Regions from separate parts of the Paenibacillus sp. FSL R10-2771 genome, predicted to be linked through region 4. Evidence: riboswitches for the same ligand, from Rfam matches in the RefSeq annotation. Region 4 holds a riboswitch; each other region holds the start of a gene.
What was found. Region 4 has a riboswitch for cyclic di-GMP ahead of NSU14_RS33915 (flagellar assembly protein A). Riboswitches for the same ligand answer to the same signal wherever they lie in the genome.
Positions count from the first base shown of each region.

Region 1 (6,101 bases), 970 kb from region 4:
TACTCAGCAGGAGCTTAACGATATGGCTTGCCCTACGTATAAAAACCTATTAATGGGACGCTCACACCGCGTGCCGGATCGCCGGATGATTATCTGTATTGCTGAATATCTGGAGTGTACAGCCGTTGAACGGAATGCTCTGCTGCTGGCTGCCGGTTATCTCCCGGTCTATCCGGCTCTTGAAGGAGCAGCTATGGAGCAGGCGCTGGAAGAAGTGAGGCAGATCCTGAGCAGCCTGCCGCTGCCGGCAATGATTGTGAACCACATGTTAAATATCAAGGCGGTGAATGAACGGTTTAGCCGGTTATTTGAGTTGCCTGCACATCAAGCTTTCTATAAAGACTTGAATATGGCAGATCTTCACTTCAATGCGGATTATCCTGTGCGCTCCCGCTCGACCTTCAATGCCGCATCCTTTGAATTATGGGAATCTCATGCAGTGGAGGGTATACATGCTTATCAAAAAATACACACCGGCTCCAGACAGGAGCCATGGTATACGCATAGCCTCGAAAGACTCCGGCAATACAGTGATTTCAATAAGTACTGGAATAAGCGGCCTGATAACACAGGTACCGAGCCTGGTCAGCACAAAATGATCTTAGCCAGAATGGGTGCCTCAGATAAGTTGGTTCCTATCCGGTACAAGCAAATTCATATTTCCGCGGGCCATCATCTATATCCAAGAATTGAGGCCTACTTACCGGTCGATGAAGCTGCTCATACAGTTTTTGAACAACTGGGAAGCTGAGTGTAAACTGGACATTATGTGTTTTCTGGAATGGAGGCAAGCCTTGTATGAAGTGTCTGACGATTCGCCAGCCTTGGGCCACCTTAATTGCGCTGGGTGAAAAACAGATCGAGACCCGTTCCTGGCCGACGTCTTACCGGGGGGATTTAGCCATCCATGCCGGTATGCAGGTATATAAGGCCATATGCAAGACGGAGCCGTATCAATCAGTGCTTGCCCGGCACGGCTACACCGCGGATAATCTGCCCTCCGGAGTAATCCTTGCGACCAGCCGGCTGGCCGGTTGCTGTGGGGTTACGCCTCAGCAGGCGCAGCAGAGCTGGCCGGGCGGGAATGAATATGTGTTCGGCGATTATGCAGAAGGCCGGTACGCCTGGAAGCTGGAGGGGGTAGTTGCGCTGGCTCATCCTATACCTGCCAAGGGGCGCTTAGGTTTCTGGGAATATCCCGTTCTTGAGGAGGAATGGTGAATCCGTTTGTGGCCAAATAAATAAAAATTTAATGCAGATCAGCTGTCAGCGGGTATGATAGGGATAATCAGCGGGTAATCTTCTTATATATATGGAAAGCGGACTCTGCGGCGGTATGCTGCAGGAGCCAGGGCAGAATTGCCGGGAAGGAGCGTATGCATAAGAGATGGGCAGCCTTCTTATCGCATGGCTTTGTATGCTTTGTTTGTTTATTGTGTTTAAGGATCAGGTAAGCCGGAAGATCCTGTATCCCGTAGCGGCTGTGGTTATCTGCGGCACGCTTGGGTATTGGACGATTTTAATGTAATCTTTATCTGGGTATCAGCTTATTTTCAGGTAAGGGATGTATATTGGGGTTACCAAACATCCCCCGGTGTAATATGGTACCCTGAGGTCTTGCCGATCATGGCGGGCCTCTTTTTTATGAGGGGAGAAACGCTGAGAATTAACATCGCCAGAATGCTGTTCATCTCAAGGCGGTTGAATCCGGAGTGCCAAGACCCAGATATCTGCGCATGCGGATAGTAGACTGGGCGGTAATGACATCATCCAGCAGCAGCATCCGTTCATGATAACCCCTGCAGACAAATTTGGCTTCAATGCCAACTTCCAGCTGCTGCTGTGCATAGACCTTCAGACCACGGGCTCTCATCTCGGTGCGGACATTCCGCAGATCGGCTATGGCTGCACCCGCCGCTGTCCGGACAACCTCCAGGTAAGGAGCGGGTGTACGCAGCTCTGCAGATAGGATGGAAGCATCGCGTTCAAAGGCGGATAAAATGAGCGGCAGCAAGATATACGATTTCACCAGCATATTGTCCTGGCTCTCTGCTCTGTGCATCAATCTCACCCCCTCTAATGAGAACATATATTCGTAATTTAACCCGAAGTTCAAAAAAAATCAATGGTATTTAAAAAAGAAGGCTATTAATGTGACATAATTCACAATAAAATAGGAAAAATTATTTTATATTAAAATTGAAATAATAAAGATTAAAAATAAATCAGTTTAAAAGGAGAATGGCAATGAGTCATGAAGGAAATCTCCGCCGCGGTTTATTATTCGGGTTATTCCTTAGCGTTCCGCTCTGGGTGTCAATGATTGGCTGGATTCAGCTGCTCTAAAAATGGATTCCTGCGTGTGCAGATTTTCAGCCCTCTACGCAAACTCCCTAGAAATGTCGATTAAAGACTGCTGCCAGGGTTTGCTTAGGCGCCAGTTTTTGTGAAAATATATGAATATCATAGGGCCTTTACTATAAAAGAGCTCTCCGGTATGAACGGAAAACGGGCGGTATCCTTAAAGGGGATGGCGCCCGTTTCTTCGCGTTTACCATGGTGAGGTTGCTTTAGCGGAGATGAGTTGGGGGAAGGGAGAAGGAATAGGACTAAAATACTAAATTTTAATATTTAAAATTGTAAGAAATAGCTCTGTGAAAAGGGAAAAATACTGCGGCGAATTAGCGGAATTATCGACCTTTTTCGTCAGGAGGTTATATTCTCAACTTCTATAAATCCTTATAAATAAAGGGTTTTTTCAATCTTTTTTCATCAAAAAAATAGCTGTGAAATCAATTGGAAATATATTGACAATATGCCAGTCGGCATCTAAACTGAAGTTAGTTCTAAAGTAACAAATATCACAGGTTTCAGTTGGGTATTACATAAGCTTTTCCAATTTCATATCAATCATGTACAAACGCAAACCGTTTCGAAAGAGCGGGACGCAAAGTCAGGAATCTGATGCCCCTTAAGTCCGGGCTATGGTCGTCCGGCCGCCGTGAAGCTAACCCTTCGTGGCGGTCTTTTTTTTGTTATAGTTTTGCGGCGATTTCATAGAATAGTTGAATAGGAGGTGTAGATTATTGAGAAGAAAAATGCGAAAAGCGGCCGCCTTTATTCTGGCGGGCGTACTGACCGTAAGTAGCGCCTTCACTTGGGGGACGGAGGTAAGGGCAACATCTGGTGTGCCTTACAATCCAACGCCGGTCTTGGGGATTGCCGGGAATTTTAATGCTTTTATCTTTGACGATTTCACGCAAGGCAATGATCAAATTGAAGGCCGTCTTGCAGCGGGGGGGAATATTACTCTCTCTGGAGGTTACGGGGTAGCCAGGGCCTACAGGAATTCTTCAGCCACCGACGTACTCGTTGCCGGCAAGAAGTTTAAACATTCGGGCAGCGGAGAAATCTACGGAAACGTTGTGTATGGGGACACCTTTGAAGCCAATGAGCCTAGTGTGAACATTATAGGCGCGAAGAAGCAGGGAAGCCCGATTGATTTCCCGGCTGAGAAGCAGTATCTGATCTCGCGTTCTGCAGCATACGGGGCATTGTCCGCTACGAAAGAAATTGGTAATAATTATGGAACACTTACAATAAGTGCGCCGGATCTTTTCAACGTAGTTCATCTGGATGCGGCAACGCTGGCGAATACAAACAATATTCAATTCAACATTGCCCAGAATGCCACGTTAATTATTAACATAAGTGGAGCTACGGTCAATGTACCAAGTTTCGCAATGAATAACGGTAGAGCAAGTCAAGTGTTGTTCAATTTCTACGAAGCGACCAAGGTGAATATTGCGTATACGACCTTTTTGGGAACGATACTGGCGCCTAAGGCGGATGTCAATTATTCCGGTGCAGAGCTTTACGGAACGCTAATTGCCAAGTCTTTTAGCGGCGGAGTAGAAATGCACCTTGGAACATACGAGGGAGATGGACCGCCGCCAAGTCCGACACCGACCGCAACACCAACACCCAGCCCATCGCCAACACCAACCGCAACACCAAGCCCGACACCAACAGTGAAACCGACCGCAACGCCAACGCCGACGGCGACGGCGACGGTGAAACCAACTCCAACACCGACACCAACACCGACAGCAACGGTGAAACCGACACCCACGGTAAAACCAACGCCAACACCTAAGTGCACTCCGACGCCAACACCGACAGTGAAGCCGACACCAACACCAACGGTAAAGCCGACGCCGACAGTGAAGCCGACGCCGACACCAACGGTAAAGCCGACGCCGACAGTGAAGCCGACGCCGACACCAACGGTAAAGCCAACGCCGACAGTGAAGCCGACGCCGACACCAACGGTAAAGCCAACGCCGACAGTGAAGCCGACGCCGACACCTAAGTGCACTCCGACGCCAACACCGACAGTGAAGCCGACACCGACAGTGAAGCCAACACCGACAGTGAAGCCAACACCGACAGTGAAACCGACACCAACAGTGAAACCAACGCCGACAGTGAAGCCGACGCCGACAGTGAAACCAACACCGACAGTGAAGCCGACACCGACAGTGAAACCAACACCGACAGTGAAGCCAACACCGACAGTGAAACCAACACCAACGCCAACGGCGGCACCGACACCAACGCCAACAGCGGTACCGACACCAACGCCAACTGCTGCACCAACACCGACACCAACACCGACGGCAGCACCAACACCAACACCGACGGTAGAGCCAACACCGACACCGACGCCAACACCAACGCCAACGGCAGCGCCGACACCGACACCGACGGCGGCACCAACACCAACGCCAACGGCGGCACCAACACCAACGCCAACGGCAGCACCAACACCAACGCCGACACCAACGCCAACGGCAGCACCGACACCGACACCAACAGCAGCACCAACGCCAACAGCGGCACCAACACCAACGCCGACGGCAGCGCCGACACCAACGCCAACGGCAGCACCGACACCAACGCCAACGGCAGCACCGACACCAACGCCAACAGCGGCACCAACACCAACGCCAACGGCAGCACCGACACCAACGCCAACAGCGGCACCAACACCAACGCCGACGGCTGCACCGACACCAACGCCAACAGCGGCACCGACACCGACACCAACGCCAGAGCCAACACCAACACCAACGGCAGATCCAACACCAACACCAACAGCAGCACCGACACCAACACCAACACCGACAGCAGCGCCAACACCGACGCCAACGGCAGATCCAACACCGACACCAACAGCAGCACCAACGCCAACGCCAACGGTAGCACCGACACCAACACCAACGGTAGCACCAACACCAACGCCGACGGCGGCACCAACACCGACACCAACACCAACGGTAGCACCAACACCAACGCCGACGGCGGCACCAACACCGACACCAACAGCAGCACCAACGCCAACGCCAACGGTAGCACCAACGCCAACGCCAACGGTAGCACCGACACCAACACCAACGGCAGAGCCAACACCAACGCCAACGGCAGCACCGACACCAACGCCAACGGCTGCACCGACACCAACGCCAACAGCGGCACCAACACCAACGCCAACGCCAACGGCAGCACCAACACCAACGCCAACGGCAACACCGACACCGACGCCAACAGTAGCACCAACACCAACGGTAAAGCCAACACCAACGCCAACAGTAGCACCGACACCGACGCCAACGGCAGATCCAACACCGACACCAACAGCAGCACCGACACCAACGCCAGAGCCGACACCAACACCAACAGTAGCACCGACACCGACGCCAACGGCAGATCCAACACCGACACCAACAGCAGCACCGACACCAACGCCAGAGCCGACACCAACACCAACAGCAGATCCAACACCAACACCGACAGCAGTACCAACACCAACGGTAGAGCCGACACCAACGCCAACGGCAGCACCGACACCAACACCAACAGCAGATCCAACATCAACACCGACAGTAGCACCGACACCGACGCCAACGGCAGATCCAACACCGACACCAACGGCAGCACCAACACCAACGCCAACGGCAGAGCCAACACCAACACCAACGCCAACGGCAGCACCGACACCGACACCAACGGCAGAGCCAACACCAACACCAACAGTAGAG
Region 1 is NZ_JBBOBM010000001.1:6,825,662-6,831,762, reverse strand. It holds gene NSU14_RS29450 (MmyB family transcriptional regulator) at 1-751, shown strand, start outside; gene NSU14_RS29445 (ASCH domain-containing protein) at 799-1,221, shown strand; gene NSU14_RS29440 (hypothetical protein) at 1,688-2,062, opposite strand; cyclic di-GMP riboswitch class I at 2,912-3,004, shown strand; gene NSU14_RS29435 (choice-of-anchor A family protein) at 3,087-6,101, shown strand, end outside.
Region 1: linked by a shared signal. The riboswitch ahead of NSU14_RS29435 (choice-of-anchor A family protein) and the one ahead of NSU14_RS33915 (flagellar assembly protein A) in region 4 are both predicted to bind cyclic di-GMP.

Region 2 (6,101 bases), 5.6 Mb from region 4:
AACGATGAAAATAACCGGGATATTCTTGCAAACTGCTGTGTTAATTTCAGTTCCGAGCATCATGAAACAGCCGTCACCGGTAATGCAGAAGACCGTCTCTTCCGGCGCAGCCGCCTTGGCACCGATGGCCATGCCGATTGAATTCCCCATGCAGGCGAAATAGGCATCAAATACAAAGCTCCCCGGTTTCTTCACGTTGAACCATTTGACCGCATTGAAGCCGTGGCTGCCGTCATCAACAAACACGCTGCTGTTATATGGAATCAAATCGCTCATCGTGCTCATTACCGAAGCCAGCGAGAGCTTGGACAGCACAGGCAGCTCTTCAGTATAGTGATTGGAGATCTCTATTTCACGTCTGGTTATGGTGGACGGATCAATCTTGCCGAGGTACAGCTCCAGGTTGTCACGTAAATCGCCGCCGACGGAGATGGTATCGGAAGTCAGTATTTTACCGACAAAGGTTGGTTCGACATCAAACTGGATCAGCTGATCCGGATGATTCTCCCTCTTAAGATTGCATATGGTCATATCGCTCAGACGCGAACCAAGCACGATAAACAGATCACTGTTGTTCAACATCTCATCCCCATGCGTACATCCGCCAACGCCCACAGGACCGTGATAGAGCGGGTGATCCGCAGCAATGGCTCCTTTACCGCCGGGGGAGGTTACTACCGGTATGTTGAAGGTCTCGGCCAACTGTACCAGTTCCTTGTGCGCACCGGAGCGGTTAACCCCTTTACCGGCAATGATCAGAGGCCTGCTGGAAGCATTGATCGCTGAAATGACCCGTTCGTAGTTGGCGTAGCTGACGAGCCTTTCCCGCTGCGGAAGGACAATCCGGCATTCTTCAAGGCGCTCGGTCTGAACATCAAACGGAATACATAAATGAACAGGTCCTTTCTTGTCACCAAGGGCGATAGACAGGGCATGATTGAAAATCGTACTGAAATGGTCGCCGCGTTCTACCAGCTTGCTGAAAAGAGTGGCCGGTCTGAACATGTCCGCCAAATCGGCGAGATAGGATGTGGAATCCTGACACTGGGGAATCCCCAGCTCTTTAATAGACTGATGACCGGTAATGAAGAGCACCGGGAGATTGTTGGCTTTGGCGTGTGCTGCTGCGGTTAGCAGGTTCGTTCCGCCTGGACCGGAGGTGCCGAAGGCAACCCCGAGACTGCCTGTTTTCAGTGCATAGCCGCCTGCTGCGAAGCCGGAGCTGGACTCATGCCGGCCGGGAATAAACTCAATGCCATAGTCAACAAGTTTGAGAGCTATAGGACAAATGGACTTGCCAATAATACCAAAAGAATGTGTTACCCCAAGATCGCGTAATGCTTCCGCCATATAATCTGCAACTGTCTTCAGAACATCCACCCCACAAGTTGTTTTTTGATTGTATGCTAGCAATAGAAAACCTGTACTCGAAATAGGAGCACAGGCCTGTTGCACGAATCACCATAACTGAACGCGGATTCCCGGACGTTCATAGTTTTTCAGCAACCTGGCTGTCATGATCTCACCGGATAAGTGAGACTGTAGATCCATGGCTTTGCGTCATTCCCTTTCGGTGAATTTTGCCTCATATGTTGTTATCAATACAGCGAAGGATAATTTTCCTTTACAATATATTCCTCGCTCGCCTTTTGTCAATAAGCCGTTTGCAGCAAAACGCGAAATTTGGCGAATATTCAGATGTAATAGGAGATGAAATATTAGATATTCAAACTTTTGAAAATGGATGCGTCTGGAAGACCAAAGTCTTATAATGCAAATGCAGAAAAAGAGCAGAATTTAATCTGCATAAGCCATAAGCCTCATAACGTCGTAGGAACCTCCTGAAACTATGCAGATGTATTAGAATTATAGGCTGGGAAAACCTAGAAATAGGTCTTAAGAAATAGGTGATTAAAATTTAAAATAATGTTAGTTTATTAGTAATAAAGAATTAGCAGTAAAGAAGTGCAAAGGTGTTATTTTAGGGTTATGCACTATTTTAACACTTTGTGAATATTACATTACAATCTGCTTTTTCCATGCCAAAAAGAGACCCTTCCCGCATACTGCTCTGCGGAAATGGTCTCTTGGGGCTGCTGCTAGAATTTGAAAATATGGATTGTTTTTTGCAGCTGGAAGACAGATTGTGTCATCTTCTCGGTCTCTTCCGCTACGGACTGCAGGGCATGAATTTGTTCGTTCATCGCCGCAGATACCTCCTCGGTACCTGCTGCCGTCTCCTGGGTAATGGCCGAGATATTCTCGATCGCCCCGGAGATCTTGAGCGCACTCTCCAGCATCAGATCACTCTCTGCGGAGAAGGAGGAGATCTGCTCGGTTATGTATTGCACGCTATGTACGATCTGCGCGAAAATATGTGCTGTCTCCGTTATCATCTCGTTCTGCACCTGAACAACCTCTTCATTAATAGCGATGTTATCGATAGCCTGCTTGATATCGGCCTCGATGCTGCGTACCAGCCCGAACACTTCCTTGGTGGAGGCGGTTGATTCTTCGGCAAGCTTGCGGACCTCCTGTGCTACAACTGCGAAACCGCGTCCGTGCTCACCTGCACGTGCAGCTTCAATTGAGGCGTTAAGCGACAAAAGATTGGTTTGTTCGGCAATTTCCGTGATGGTCTTGGTGATCATGGTAATGCCGCGGGCATTCTGTGAGAGCGCTTCGATCGTATCTGCTACTTTTTGTGTAGCCTGGATATTCTTCCGCATGCCTTCGGCTTGAGTGTCCACGGACTGGCGTCCCTTTTCAACCAGCTCCAGTGTATGTGCGGAGCGTTTATTCATTTCCTTGGTAGAGTTTGTATAATTGGAGACTTTGGTTTCGATATCTTTGATCGATTCCGTCATATCGGCAATATCCACCGAGATTTCATTCGCACCCAGGGCAAGTTCGTTGGAAGAGGAGGCTACCTGTGCCATTACAATCTTCAGGTTCTGGTTCTTGTCCTCAATACCCCGGCTGGCATCCATAACCTGGCGGGTAAGCTGCGAAGCGTCGGTTAGGATCTTCTTCAATTTATCGATCATAGTGTTGAAGGAGCGGCTGATGTCGCCCATTGATCCGTTCTCGTCTGCACGGCTGGTGAAGTCGCCTTTGGCGATTGTATGCGTCACATTGGAGATATCCTCAAATGAAGATGTAAGCGTTCTCTCAATGAAGCGCGCAAGCGGGTAGGTCAGTGCAGCCAATACCGCAATCAGAATAATACCGATAATCACCTTTCCCATTGCAATGAGCGTAATTAACACAGGGACAGCGAATAAAGCGGCAACCAGGTAACATCCGGCAACGATTCTTTGTTTTAAAGGCAGCTTGTTCATCCAGTCCATAGACTATAGTTCCCCCTAGAAATAAATATTGTGCATTGTAATATTATAGGGGATTAAAGCGTAATCGGTCTATTGTAAGAACTGACATAAAACTTCTTCCCGGGCTGCTCCAAAAGAGTACGTTTACACATTGTCTTCATATAATGCAGCCCCTTCCCGCAGAGTGGCCGCAACATTGTCTGCAAGCTCCGCCGGAGCGGTAACTCTAATGCCCGGGCTTAGGGATAAGATGATCCGGCAGGCAGACTCCGGCGTATTAAATTCGGCTTCGACGGAGTGCCAGCCGGGTGAAGGTGAAGGCTCCTGGAATAGTACGGAAACATAACGTTCTTGTTGGAGAACCTTCATTATATTGTCCTTCACCAGCAGCCTGGCAGGGTAGCGGGGCAATGCAGATTTGAATGCCATGGTAGAAGCTTCCCAGTAATGTGCCAGATTGAAATCCTGAGGTCTGCTAAAATATTCATCCGTGACTTCAGCACTACTTATTCTGGATACCCGGTAGGTCCGCATTTCACCGCCTGTTTCGGCCACGGTGTACCAGACACCACGTTTGGCTACGAGTCCAAAGGGTGAAATCAGCCGCTCTGATCTCTCCTCCCCGCGCATGTAACAGATTTTCACTTTACGGTCTTCCCATATAGCCTCCTGTAATGCAGTTAGACTGGGATAGGTTTCGCCTGACGGATGCCAGCCCGCGCCATCAATATGAATACGCTCATTAAGAAGGCTGAAGGCGGCAGCGGGCTGTCTTGCACCAGCGGCCTGCAGCTTACGGACAGCGGAAGAGAACTCCTCCTGAATCCCAAGCGCCTGCAGAATTGCCGGGTCTGCCGGCAGCAGCAGCGCACCAATCTCTTTGGGGTTCATACCTGTCAGGGAGGTCCGGTAACCCTCGGCCAGCCTCCAGCCTCCCTCACGGCCGCGTTCTGCCAGCACGGGAATGCCGGAGATGCTCAGTGACTCCATATCCCGGAAGATGGTCCGTTCGGAAACCTCCAGCGTTTGTGCCAGCTCGCGGGAGCTTATTTTACCGCGGCTTTGCAGCAGCAGCAGAATAGATAATAGTCGGTCTGCTCTCATGGATAAAGGCCTCCTGGTTATAATGAAATTTTTCCCGATTATTCAAGAACGGCAAAGCCGTTTCCGCTTAAGCAGAACATATTTTAAGTTTATCATATATATATGTCAGTTGATGTCATATATAAGAGTTAATATTAATAAGGAGAGCCGGTTGGTGCAAGATAGCTTTTAGATAACTTCATGATCATCTGATGAAAGCTGAGAGGAGCGGATATAATGACAGATTTGCAAGGGAAAGTTGCATTAGTTACAGGCGGGAGCAGGGGAGCGGGCAGAGGCATTGCCCTGGAGCTGGCCCGGGCAGGTGCGTTTGTGTATTTTACGGGAAGAAACGCCGGTTCAATGCAGGAAGGGGGCGAACGGACACTTGCCAGTGTACTCGGTGAGATTCACAGCTTCGGCGGAGAAGGCGCGTATATCCGCTGTGACCACACCAATGACGCGGAGACGGAAGCAGTGATCCGGCAGATTGCCGGGGAGCAGGGCAAGCTTGATATTCTGGTCAATAATGTCTGGGGAGGCAATAATCTTCCGATTGAGAACAAGCCCTTCTGGGAGCTCCCGGCCGCTCATTGGGACCATATGTTTAATGCCGGAGTCAGGGCGCAGCTCATGACTAACTACTATGCTATTCCGCTGATGCGCAGAGAAGGCACTGGCACCGGGAAGCTGATCATTCATACCACCTTTTGGGACCAGTATAAATATGTAGGGAACTTCTATTATGATCTGTCCAAAAATGCGCTTGTGCGCATGGCCTACGGATTGTCCCTTGAACTGGCTGCGGATGGGATCGCTGTGATTCCCTTATCACCTGGCTGGATGCGTACAGAACTGGTGCTGGAGAGCATGAAGACGGATGAAGAGCACTGGCAGGAGGTAGAGGAGCTGCAGGCCAGTGAGTCTACGGCGTACATCGGCCGGGCTGCCGTGGCGCTCGCTGCTGATCCTGAGGTGATGCAGCTGACAGGCAGACCTCAGCAGGTGGGGAGTCTGGCGGAGAAATATGGGTATACAGACACAGACGGGCGGCGGGTCCCGGTATTTAACATTCCGGAATAACCCGTAAGCCGGAAGATGCAAAAACACTCTTTTGAAATGCCGGCAGGGCCGTCATTCCTCAAGAGTGTTTTTTGGTGCGCTTATATTGAACTCAGGTATTCCAAGAATATAAGCCCGCGTTCTTCAGTTACAGCAGAGTGATCTCTTCCGCAGTATTGATCTCCGGCAATCCGGCGAGCTTGACCAGTACATCCTGCGGAACAGCCTTGTCAGCGGTCAGCAGCATAATTGCAGCTCCTCCGACAATTTTACGGCCAACCTGCATGGAGGCGATGTTGACGTCGTTCTGGCCGAGCAGTGTACCGACGAGTCCGATGATACCCGGCTTATCGTTGTGGGATATAACGATCTGATGACCTTCCGGAGCGATATCTACCGGGAACTTGTTAACCTGCACAATCCGTTCGCCATAGCCTTGCAGCAGGGTTCCGGCAACCAGGCGTTCTTCGTCATGCTCAGCCTTAAGTGTAACGGTAATGAGGTTAGTAAAGCCCTTGGTCTTGGAAGCCTTGGTCACTACTACGTTAACATCACGCGTCTTTGCCAGGTGCATGGAGTTGACAATGTTAACATCCCCGGCAAAATGGCGGGAGAGCACGCCTTTGA
Region 2 is NZ_JBBOBM010000001.1:2,176,768-2,182,868, forward strand. It holds gene NSU14_RS09135 (thiamine pyrophosphate-binding protein) at 1-1,380, opposite strand, end outside; cyclic di-GMP riboswitch class I at 1,499-1,595, opposite strand; gene NSU14_RS09140 (methyl-accepting chemotaxis protein) at 2,100-3,350, opposite strand; gene NSU14_RS09145 (helix-turn-helix transcriptional regulator) at 3,474-4,433, opposite strand; gene NSU14_RS09150 (SDR family NAD(P)-dependent oxidoreductase) at 4,650-5,495, shown strand; gene serA (phosphoglycerate dehydrogenase) at 5,623-6,101, opposite strand, start outside.
Region 2: linked by a shared signal. The riboswitch ahead of NSU14_RS09135 (thiamine pyrophosphate-binding protein) and the one ahead of NSU14_RS33915 (flagellar assembly protein A) in region 4 are both predicted to bind cyclic di-GMP.

Region 3 (6,101 bases), 860 kb from region 4:
GATCAATCAGGAAATCCTTCTTGAACAAATGGCGGTAAGCGCTGGCCATACGGACGGCAGCAATACAGGCTTCGGGGTCGTCGGCATTGACATGCACTACCGGGATCTCATAGCCCTTCGCCAGATCACTGGCGTAATGCGTGGAGCGGGAATCTTCACTTTCGGTGGTGAAGCCGATCCGGTTATTGACGATAATATGCACAGTGCCGCCATTCTGATAACCTTGCAATTTGCCGATATTAAGTGTTTCCGCAACAATGCCTTCACCAGGGAAGGCGGCATCGCCATGCATAAGCACGGCCATGGCTTTGTCCGTATTCAGCTTAGGCAGGCCTGGGGTGCCCCGTTCCTCCTGGGCTGCACGCGTGAAGCCTTCAACGACCGGATTCACGAACTCGAGATGGCTCGGGTTGTTCGCAAGCGTGATGCGGGTACGCACAGTTTCGCCTTCGCGGACGGCGCGGTCGGCGCCTAGATGGTATTTCACATCCCCGCTCCAGCCATAGGTGACACCCATGGAGCCTTCGGACGGGAAGAGCTCCTTGTTCGGCGAATGATGGAATTCCGAGAAAATAATATCATAAGGTTTGCCCAGAATGTGGGCAAGCACATTAAGTCTTCCGCGGTGGGCCATACCCATCAGGATATGCTCTGCGCCGTCATGTGCGGCAGCGCGGACAATTTCATCCAGCATAGGCACGAGGGCATCATTGCCCTCCAGGCTGAAGCGCTTCTGGCCGACGAAGGTCTTATGCAGGAAGGTCTCGAACTGCTCTACCTGAATCAGGCGTTTCAGCAGCTCTTTGCGTTCCGCATGGTTCAGTGGAGCAGGCGACGTTGTGGATTCCGCCTGGCTGTTGAGCCAGCGCAGCTCACGCTCGTCATGCACATGCCCGAATTCATAGGCAATGGTCTGTGTGTAGGCCTGGCGCATTCTGTGAACGGCATCCATAGCGGTATGCACGCCCTCAGGGGCATTCTCCCAGATCAATGAAGCCGGCAGGGCATTCAGATCTTCGCGCGTCAGCTCATAGGTCTCGATCTCCAGCCATTTCGCCATCGGGTTGGTGCTCCGCTCCAGCGGATCGATATCGGCAGCCATATGGCCGTATATTCGGATGTTAGCCATTAGCTTGGAAGCTTTAACGGCTTTCCTGAGCCACTCTGTATCTCCTGAGATGGCGGGGGGAGGCGTCTTGACGGCATCCGGAGCCAGGGGAGGCGGGCCGGATACTGTGAAGAGGTCGCGGTAATGATGCTCTACGGAAGTGGGGTCCTTGACAAACTGCTCGTATTTCTCCTGAATGTAGCCCAGATTGGGACCGTAATACTTGCTCCAGACAGATTCGTTATAGGGCTCTTTGACGGCCATGAGTAGGTCCTCCTAACGGATAAACTCCACATGCGGTATATTAGGAACACCGCTTAGCGGAGCTGCGATGTTTGCGGTTTCATTCTCATCTTATTGTGCTACTTTCCGGCAGGGTAATCAATTCATACTTTCGTGCAATCCGTTCGCAAAACGGTATGATTCAGCGGGGGATTCATACGGAACAATCATAAATTTTCCGGGTGAAGCCGGAAAAATAAAATATCGTTAAAATTAATAAAAATTAAGGGATTTAGGTGGTTGTAAATCATAGAAATGGGTAATTGTTTCTATATTGTGTTACGGGATTAATATCTATTTAGTATATTTAAACTAATTTGGACCGATTGAAGATGAATTGGAATTATTTATACAAGCTATTGGCAATTTTAGCTAAGGGTCTTCACGATTTAACATAAAAAAATTCCAGAAAACGACACACTTTTCATGTAAGATCTTGTATAATGTTATTGCGGAGAACGGTTTCATCGATTCTTTTCAGATCCTTTCATGTAAAGGGTCCAGTAAAGGGTAAACCTGCCGAAAGACAGGGGCACAAAGTCTCGGATCTAAAGTAGAAATACTATGATGGCCGGACTGCCTGGGGACGCGAAAATTCTAGGAGGAGATTTCTTGGATAAGTCCAACCAGGGGAATGACGAACTGCAGGCAGTTGATCTGGATTTAGAATGGGTGCATTTGCTAATGTCTGCTAAGCAGGCTGGCATCCAGGCAGACGAGATTCGGCGTTTTTTTACTGAAAAAGCACTCCAGGCGATGTAGGGCATTCAGCATTGTACGGATACATACAGAAGAGGGCACAGCGGTGTACACGCTGTGCCCTCTTCTGTTGGAATTTACATGTTGTTTCGGGGTCCCCGCAAAGTACCTGGGTAATCATCGAGGCTGCTGCCTCACTTTGTGGGGTATTTCAGTTATCCTTCTGCTCCAGCCGCCATTTCTGATAATCGAGAAACTCCTTGAATTCACGTTTGCTTATACCAGAGGCCATCGCATCCTGAACCAGCCTGAACCATTCTCCATCGAGAACCGGCTCTGCAGTTTCTGCAATTCCGCCATACAGTAATACGTGAATGGATACTTGGAGTGCATCGGCAATTTTTTCGATAAATTGAATGGAGGGGTTGGATTGGATATTCCGTTCGACATTACTTAAGTATGATTTCGCCACGTCAGCCTTATCCGCAAGCTCGGATAAAGAATAACCCTTCTCCAGCCGGAGCCTATGGATGCGGCTTCCCATATTATCTGACACGATTACAACGCCCTCCGTACTTTTTGTTATCAGTATAACAAAAATTCGCAAAACGGACAAAAACCCTTGTTCCTGCCAGAAGCTGGCGGGGAGAGACAAAACGGCATATCCAGCCCGGATGAGGGAGGATATGCCGTTTTGTGTATATAATTTAATAGCCTTATTTGGCTTCTCCCAAACCTTGCGTAGCATTGAATGTCCAGTTCAGCGCCAAGCCGTCACCCTGGAAGATATTCTGATCCTGGGTATTGTCAACGAATTCGAAAGCAATCTTGAAGGTTTTGGTTTGGGTAGCGGCGATGCCTCCCGGCAGTACACCCGCCGTTACGAGATCATAGCTGGAAGTGTTCTTCAGGTCCTTCAGGGAGATCTCGGACAGCACATGGCCGGCAAGCGGACCGCTGGTATAAGAGCTGTCGAGAAGTTTGATTTTGAAGTGATCTCCAAGATCCTGGCCGGCATTATCGCCCTTCGCATCAGTTACAGTGTAGCTGGTGGCCAGCGTTAGGAGTTTGATATCCAGGGTGCCGTCATTGGACAAGGTGAACGTGCGTACGGTGTAATCACCCGGTTTCAGATTGGTCAGGGCAACAGGTGTATTAAAGGAAGAGCCGAGCTTCAGCGTGCCTGCCGCGAAGGTTGCCGTGCTGGTTGCTGTGGAGCTGAAGTAAGCGAAGGTGCCCCCTCCGATTAAAGACAATCCCAGTGCTGCCGATGCTACGCCAAGACCCAATGTTTTTTTGATACCCATAATTAATTTCCTCCTCGAGTATATTATGTTTTTTTAAGATCGGTGATCAGGAATGCATATACAGATAGATTATTTGAGGGCGCCTTTTTCCTGGTTGGCTTCGAAGTTCAGGGTCAGGGCCAGTGTATCGCCTTGATAGTAGTTTTGCGGCTGGAAGGTTTCCTTGAAGGCAAACTGTACGCTCAGTTTATCTGAGGTGCCTGCTTTGATGCCCCCATTCTCTACACCAAAGATTCCGCCGAGAATTCCCTTGGCTACAAGATCCGGACTTTGCTGCTCAAGTTCGGCCAGTGAAACGACCAGAACAGGTGATGTTACCTTATCCTTGTTAACTAGGAACGTCACAATAATATCGTCTTTGAGATTATGGGCGCCGTTATCTCCCTGGGCATCTGTAATGACAGATGAGGTACGCAGAACAACTTTGGGAATATTGAGCGTTCCGTCATTTTTCAATTTAAAATCTCTTAGGATCGTATCCCCCGGTTTAAGATTGCTGAGATTGACAATAACGGAGGGGTCCGAATTAAGTAATAAAGTTCCGTTGTTAAAAGAAGCTGCAGTGGTGGAGGTACTGCTGAAGTAAGCGAAGGTTCCTCCGCCGACCAGGGTTAATCCGAGTGCTGCCGATACAACGCCGAGACCTAATGTTTTTTTAACGTTCATTTGTTCATCCCTCTCTCATCGTTCTTTTTTTGTCTTTACCTGTCTTCGGGGAAAATTTATTGTTGCTCCGCGTTTCGTAAACGGGAGAGGACAATCGGTTTATTGCACAATGTCTGGAAGGGTATCCGGTCCGCCGGTCACCGCTGGCCCTGCATTCTTCTTCTCCAGTGCCGCTACGGCTTTCCAGGAGGAATACAGTGCGTAGAGGAGCAGGAGCAGCCCGGGGATAATCATCAGCATTACGCTTCCGGCTTTGGAGACCGCAAAATTCATGGCATATCCTACATAAGGGACGGTGACGCCGGTATATTGGCCTACCACATTTGTTGAGCTGACCGCTGAGGTATCGGCTGCATCGTTATTGTCCCCCTTGGTGGTATAGCTGGCTTCACCTATGGCACTGTTTATTGAAGCATCGACCACACGGTGTGTAATCAGGAGGTTATCGGAATTCATGAAAGTAATCACATCGCCTTTTTGAAAACGGGTCATATCCCCGCCCGGCTTAATCGCTACTATAGATCCGGTCTGGATGCCCGGCTCCATGGAACCGGATAACACCGTCTTGATCTGATAGCCGAAGAAGGAAGGTTCGCCTCCGGAGGCTTTGGAGATGACTACTGCTGTTACCAGCACCAGGAAAATCATAAATATCAGTGTGGACAATGTGGTGCTGACTATCTTTTTAATGCGCATATTATTCCCCGCCTTTGCTGGTATCCGATTGTGGAGCAGGTGTAGCTGTAGGTGTAACTGTAGCTGTTGGCTGCGCGGTATCTGTACCGCTATCCGGGAGCTCCCCAGGTGAGTCTGCCGCTGGAGTCGCCTCCGGAAGATTGGCTTCCGGTGCCGGTGTGGCAGGCGGAGCGGTAACCTCTGCATCCGGTGAGGGTGCAGGAGCCGGTTTTTCTCCCTCAGGAGCTTCTATAGCAGGTTCATCGATGGTCTTATCTTCTCCAGGAATGCTGGCTGCGGGCGGATTATTCTTGGTTTGATCGTTCTCTTGTTTCTGCTTCTCCAGTGCATCCCGTTCCGCTTCCTCAGCCTTGGCTTTCTCAAGCGCCAGCCGTTCCGCTTCTTCAGCCTTGGCTTTCTCCTCCAGCGCCGCCTTCGCTTCAGCAATGTGTACCTGCTGTTCCTGCAGCGTGGAGATTGTGGACGATAGGTTGTCTCTGGAGGCTGTTAATTCTGCACTTAACTGATCGTAGCTTGACTGTAAGGCGGGAGATACATTGGGGTCTGCATTGTAGGCTCTGGCCATGAGTGAGAAAATCGGTTCCTCGGCAGGGAAGCCGAAGCTTTCTTGCCGGAGAAGCACCCGGTCAGGATTACCGGTCGGCAGCGAGCCGCCGAAATCATGAATCGTATTCAGATAATGCACAATGCCCGTTAATGTATCCGTCAGGGATTCCGACAGCACCCCGCTTTGATGGAGACCTTCCTGCAGCTGTTCGAAGAACCGGGCGTCACGGATTTCCAGGCAATTGGGTTCGAGATTAACCATATATCCTCCGAGTTGATGCAGAATGGCTGCTGCACTGCCAATTTCCTGCAGAATTTGCTGCCAGATACCTGCATTGAGGCTCAGCTGTGTATCCAGTGCGCTAACTGTATCGCTTGCCAGCCGGATTTGTTCCGAGATCTCACTGGAGATCTGATCCAGTTCCTCCGCTGACAGTTCTTCAGAGACCGGGGGAGTGTTATAGTTCCCGCTCGTAATGTGGCTGCCAAGAGAAGACTTCAGCTGGGTAATTGTGCGGACATGTCCGCTGAACTCTGACAGCAGCTGTTCGATCTGACCCGGAAATACGGAGCAGAGCCCGATAGAGGTGTTCTGTTCCTGGGAAGTGTTATACTCTCCGTAAGTACTGCCAATCTGATTGGAGGTATACATTATAAGAACAGATACAGCCACACCGGATTGCAGGATCCGAAGACCGAGTTTCGTGTATTTCCGTTTACGCCGTTTGGCGGATCTGGGGTACAAAGGTAGGCCCCCTCTCATGGCTTACTGATTGATATTCGTTATATTCGTTCTT
Region 3 is NZ_JBBOBM010000001.1:6,934,583-6,940,683, reverse strand. It holds gene NSU14_RS29925 (2-oxoglutarate dehydrogenase E1 component) at 1-1,372, opposite strand, end outside; cyclic di-GMP riboswitch class I at 1,890-1,974, shown strand; gene NSU14_RS29920 (anti-repressor SinI family protein) at 2,003-2,152, shown strand; gene NSU14_RS29915 (helix-turn-helix domain-containing protein) at 2,301-2,633, opposite strand; gene NSU14_RS29910 (TasA family protein) at 2,806-3,396, opposite strand; gene NSU14_RS29905 (TasA family protein) at 3,466-4,062, opposite strand; gene sipW (signal peptidase I SipW) at 4,162-4,758, opposite strand; gene NSU14_RS29895 (hypothetical protein) at 4,760-6,049, opposite strand.
Region 3: linked by a shared signal. The riboswitch ahead of NSU14_RS29920 (anti-repressor SinI family protein) and the one ahead of NSU14_RS33915 (flagellar assembly protein A) in region 4 are both predicted to bind cyclic di-GMP.

Region 4 (6,101 bases):
GGAACGGGCGATATTAATGAAGACATGCTCCTCCTGGAGCAGTTCAATGTCTTCACACAGATTACGCAGCAGCCGGGAGAAGCTGTTCAGAACACTGTCAGTGATAAACTCGGTGAACTGCCCCGGATGGGTAAAAACCTCCAGCATCTGCTTGAGCTGATCCGTACCGGGCTGGGGGGCCCCTTCCATGCACAGCAGTGCGGATTTAAGATCGCTGATCAGGCACTCTATATGGCTGTACTTATCCTCCAGCAGCAGCATAACCACCAGACCGTATTTCACGGATTGCTGGCGGGATTCTACATTCTTGGCCAGCAGCCGGGCGGCTTCCCGCAGTCCGCCAACTTCAGTCAGCAGAAGACTGGAGAAGCGGTGCAGGCGGTGCTGGTGTACCCCGGCAAGTCCGGTGTGCAGGCTGCAGCCGGTTACTTGACCGCTTATATAGATACTGCCTGTAGCCGTAATTGTAGATTGGCAGACGTTGCCGTAGATATACACATTCCCTAACGCCTCAATACACATAGGGCCTTCAATATCTGAGGGTACGACGATGTCACCTGCAAACATAATCTCACGGGCTGTTGCCGCCATTTCCTTGGTGATGAGGCATAGGTCCGGGAAATCGCAGGTTGTGACGCTGCCGGAGTCTCCGCAGATGCGGGGTCTGCCCGTACGCAGAGCCGCGATCTCCCCGTTTGGAAGCAGCCGTGCATTGTCTCCGGCTGCGAAATAAATATCCTGCGGTGGAGGTGGAGGCAAGATGCCTCCTTCTACGTCGAATCCGGGAATTCCCTCTTCGGGCGGCAGCTTGCGGGCGAATACCTCTCCCTCTCTGGCGAAGGGGGCTCCCGGAAACCGCAGATAATCTAAGGAATCTGCAGCTTCCGCAGTTCGTCCCTCCCGGAGCATTCCATTGCCTGTGAGCGTATGCTCCGGGAGGGATAGCTGCAGCCTTGATTTCTTGCCGGGCAGCGGGGCTCTCCCTTCTGCGATACAGACAGGGAGATATGTAGGGTTGTTCAGTTCGGCGTATAGGGCCGGGATATTCAGATTCCGCAGAATGGAGCGGTTATCCAGCGAAGAAAGAATCTGTTCTATGGTGAGCGTGGACAGCAGCATCGCCCGGTTAGGCTCAGCCCGGACTGCGGCTTCGAAGGAAGCCGGGCAATTGACCAGATTCCAGGCGTACTTCTCTGCACGGTACAAGGTGAAATGCACTTTGAGCTTGTCAGGTGAAACCGTAATCTGATACTGTGGCTTCTCGCAAATTTCCCAGGTAATATGATCCGCTGAGGTTACCTCAGTAGGCTCTGTAACGGTCTTCCAGTTGATCTTCAGCACTACAGGATGAACAGCGGAGATCCGGGCGGGCTTGCCGCCAGAGAGCGGGGGAGTAATGAAGATCTGATTATTCTGCACAAGGATAATTCCATCCTTATCTCCATTCATCCCGCCGGAAGTCCGGCCCTCCACAGAGAAAGAATCCAGGAATCCGGTCCGTTCAAGCATCAAGGATTCCACGAAATCATATCGGGTTGGTTCGATGAATTGCTGCGGCATTATCTTAACCTCGCTTTTTCGTATAATCAATGGCATTCGTACAGAAAAGAGCATCATAAAGCCTGGGGGATCTCCCGGTGACTGATGGCTTACGTGGTCTCTATTGGCAGCCTGGCGACCATAAACGCGGATTCTCAGCATTCTTAGGCCCATTGCTTTGCGTCCTACCCTTTCAGGAAGTTTGCCTTTAGAAATAGATCAATGATATACACTCAGCATGAGGCGATTTCAATCGACTGTAATCGACAAAAAAGGTCATAACTGGTTCCTGCGCTGCAGGAACTTCTGCAAACAAGCTTAATTCTAGTACTTAAGGAGCTATTTTTCAACTGTATTCTGCCAATTTATTAATAATCTTGAAATGTGCAGCTCTATATTGCTTGAAAAACTGGTTTCCCAGCGCTTACAGCTTATGGGAGGAGTCTGCTCTGCAAGAACAGCCGGATCTTTGAGCTGGAGAACGGACTGCTGCTGAGGCTGCCTGCGTTGGGCGGCTTTTTTTAATATATGAATAGGGTTAATCCGGGGTTTATATGTAATGTTTATGTTATATATGTAGAATAACACAAACAATTAGCGCATTATTTCGTAATAAAAACGAAGACATTGCAAATTTGTTGTAATATAATCTAACAAACAGCAGGAAATATAAAATTAATGTTAATAAACATAACATTAAATACATGCATTGAATTCTGGAAGGGGAGCATGAACCATGCAGATTACAGCAGCACCTTACACCTGGCCCTATGACGGAGTCCTTGATCCGGCGAAGACGGCACTGATGATTATCGATATGCAGACGGATTTTTGCGGCAAAGGCGGTTACGTGGAGCGAATGGGCTACGACCTCTCATTAACATCCAGAGCGATTCAGCCGATTGGGCGGCTGCTGGCACGCATCCGGGAAATTAACGGATTCACCGTTATCCATACCCGGGAAGGCCATAAGCCGGATCTGTCCGATCTGCCGGCGAATAAACGGTGGCGGAGCAGACAGATCGGTGCTGAGATCGGCTCGGAAGGACCGGCGGGACGGATTCTCGTACGGGGCGAGCGCGGCTGGCAGATCATTGATGAACTGGCACCTATACCGGGAGAGCACATTATTGACAAGCCGGGTAAAGGCAGCTTTTATGCTACGGACCTGGATTTAATATTGAAGAATAAAGGGATTACCCATCTGATTCTGACCGGAATCACGACGGATGTCTGTGTACACACGACGATGCGCGAAGCCAATGACCGCGGTTATGAATGTCTGATCCTGGAGGATTGCACGGGTGCTACGGATTATGCCAATCACCTGGCAGCGCTCAATATGGTCAAAATGCAGGGCGGTGTCTTCGGCAGTGTGAGTGATTCGCAAGCGGTGCTGAAGGCGCTGGAGCAATTCTAAATACGAATTACGAATGACCAGTATTCCAAATAACATCATAACGGGGGAATCACCATGTGGAACAAGTCCAGAACCAAAGCGCTTATCCTGCTCACTTCACTAATGCTGCTCATTACAGCCTGCGGCAACAATTCGGATACCGGCAAGGCTGAGGGACAGGGGGCGGAAGGCTCCGGTGAGCTTAAGAAGGTTGTTCTGAGGTTGAAGTGGATTCATCAGGCGCAGTTTGCCGGGTTCTATACCGCAGTTGAAAAGGGCTTCTATAAGGAAGCGGGGCTTGATGTGGAGATTCGGCCGGGAGGCTCGGATTTTCCGGCGGTACAGATGGTCGCTTCGGGCAGTGAGGAGTTCGGGGTAACCGGTGCTGACCAGATCATTATTGCCAGAGAAAAAGGCGTACCGGTTAAGGCGTTATCTGCGATATACCGCAAAACCCCGTTCGTAATGTTCACGCTTAAAGAATCCGGTATCACCACAATGGAAGATCTTGTCGGCCAAAAGGTGGGCATCAAGCTCGGCGGCAATGAAGAGCTGACCTTCCGTGCTATGGAGAAAAGCGCGGGCATCGAAACCTCGCAAATCGAAGAGATGCCGATCAAATATGATCTCAGCCCCTTATTGACCGGCCAGGTCAAGGCATGGCCCGGATATGTAATTAATGAGGTGCTGGCTGTGCAGGAGCAGGGCAAGGAAGTCAATATTATCGACCCGAACGACTATGGCATCAATTTCTATGCCGACACCCTGTTTACCACGGAGTCCGTGATTGAGAAGGATCCGGAAATGGTCCGGAGTTTCGTACAGGCCTCCATGAAGGGCTGGGATTATGCGATGGAGCATCCTGAGGAAGCGGCAGAATTCGGCCTGAAATACGGAGAAAAGCTTGATCTTGCGCATGAAATCAGCATGATGAAGGCCAGCATTCCGCTGCTGGAGCCGGAGAAGCTTCCGCTCGGCTCGATGGATGAGGCGGCGTGGGGGACGCTGCAGCAGAATCTTATCGATCTGGACTTTGTGAAAAAGCAGCAGGACATTGGCTCATTGTTCACCAATGAGTACTTGAATTAAGGAGGGAACCGGTATGACAACAGCGATGAAAGAACAGATGGATTCCGCCCCTGTGAAGAATCCCGGTACCCGGGACACGATGCTCTCCTTGCGCAATTGCTCTCTTTCCTTCGGCAATGTGCCTGTGCTTGATAATGTCAGTCTTGACGTATACCGCAATGAATTCATCTCCATTCTCGGACCGAGCGGCTGCGGGAAATCAACGACACTGCGGCTGATGCTGCGGCTGCTAAGCCCGGAAGGAGGCGGGGAGGTTGCCTATTCCTCCCCGGACCTGTCGCTGGGCATGGTCTTTCAAAAGCCTGTACTGATGCCATGGCTCAGTGCCCTGCAGAATGTCATGCTGCCCCTTGAGCTGGGCCCGAAGAAGAAATTCAGCAAAAAGGAAGCGCGTGAAAAGGCGGAAAGTGCCCTGCGGCTGGTCGGCCTGCAGGATTTCCAGAACCACTTCCCGCATCAGCTGAGCGGCGGAATGCAGCAGAGGGCGGCGATTGCCAGAGCCTTGGCCGCCGATCCGACCGTGCTGCTGATGGATGAGCCGTTCGGTGCGCTGGATGAACTGACCCGCGAGAAGCTGAACTTTGAGCTGCTGCGTCTGTGGGAGAGTCCGGAGACAAGTCTAAGCAGCATTGTAATGGTTACCCATTCTATTCAAGAATCCGTGCTTTTGTCGGACCGGGTGGTGATGATGTCACCCCGGCCGGCCGGGGTGACAGATATTATTCCGGTACCGCTGCCTTCACCGCGTCAAGCGGGAATGGAAGAGCTGCCGGAATTCCACCGGACCGTCAAGGAATTGAGAAAGCGGGTGAAGCATCTATGACAGCCAAACTCAAGGACAGCCTGTACCCGGTCACCTTTGCGCTCGGCTTCCTGATCTTGTGGGAGCTGGCCGTACGGCTCCTGTCGGTTCCGATGTATTTGCTGCCTTCTCCAACCCAGGTGGTCTCGGCCATCGACGGTTCGCTGTGGTCCCATACGCTGGTTACCCTGGGCGAATCCCTGACCGGGTTCATGCTCGCTAACATACTGGGCCTGGTTACTGCGGTTGTTTTTGTTCATTCCAAGCCGATTGAGAAGGGGATGTTCCCGCTCGCCATTGCCCTTAAGACTACACCGCTGGTTGCGCTGGCGCCGCTGCTTGTCGTGTGGCTGGGGACCGGATATACCTCGAAGGTCATCGCTTCGATGCTGATCTGCTTTTTCCCGATTCTGGTGAACAGTGTCAAAGGTCTTAAGGCGATTGAATACGAGGCCTGGGAGCTGTTCTCCACCTATAAAGGAACCAAAAGCGAAATCTTCTGGAAGCTGCGGCTGCCGACCAGTCTGCCTTATATCTTCTCCGCACTGAAAATCTCGACCTCGCTTGCCATTGTTGGAGCGATTGTCGGCGAATTTGTCGGGGCCAATAAGGGGCTGGGTTATGTGGTGCTCGTCTCCTCCTATCATATGGATACTCCGGTGATGTTCTCGGCCATTATTGCTTCGGCGCTGTGCGGCCTGCTGCTGTTCTGGTGTATCGGGCTGCTGGAAAAGAAGGTTATTTTCTGGACAAGGAGCGATGATCTGTGATGAAATGCTCGGTGATCAAAATCCCTGCAGGTGCGCCGAATGACATGTCCGGCCTGCAGGCGGCGATAGAAGAGGGGCTGTTCCGGCCCGAAGAGGTTGCAGCTGTACTGGGAAAGACCGAGGGGAACGGCTGTGTCAATGATTTCACGCGGGGCTATGCCGTTATGGCGCTGAAGGCGTTCTTCGCCGGGGTATCCCAGGAACAGCGGCCTGCAGAAATATCCTATGTGATGTCCGGAGGGACGGAAGGTGTGCTCAGCCCGCATTTCACGGTCATTAGCCGCAGCGGCCAGGCAGAGACGGGCGTAAATGCTGATGGTCTAAAGTCACTTGCAGTCGGTACTGCCAGAACACGGACCTTCCGGCCGGAGGAGCTGGGCCGGCTCAGCCAGGTGGACGCTGTGGCGGATGCCGTGGCCCGGGCGGTCCTGGATGCCGGAATCACCTCGGAAGCGGATGTGCATTATGTGCAGATTAAATGCCCGCTGCTCACTGCAGAGCA
Region 4 is NZ_JBBOBM010000001.1:7,796,998-7,803,098, forward strand. It holds gene NSU14_RS33915 (flagellar assembly protein A) at 1-1,560, opposite strand, end outside; cyclic di-GMP riboswitch class I at 1,663-1,756, opposite strand; gene biuH (biuret amidohydrolase) at 2,276-2,959, shown strand; gene NSU14_RS33925 (ABC transporter substrate-binding protein) at 3,014-4,027, shown strand; gene NSU14_RS33930 (ABC transporter ATP-binding protein) at 4,041-4,850, shown strand; gene NSU14_RS33935 (ABC transporter permease) at 4,847-5,599, shown strand; gene NSU14_RS33940 (ring-opening amidohydrolase) at 5,599-6,101, shown strand, end outside.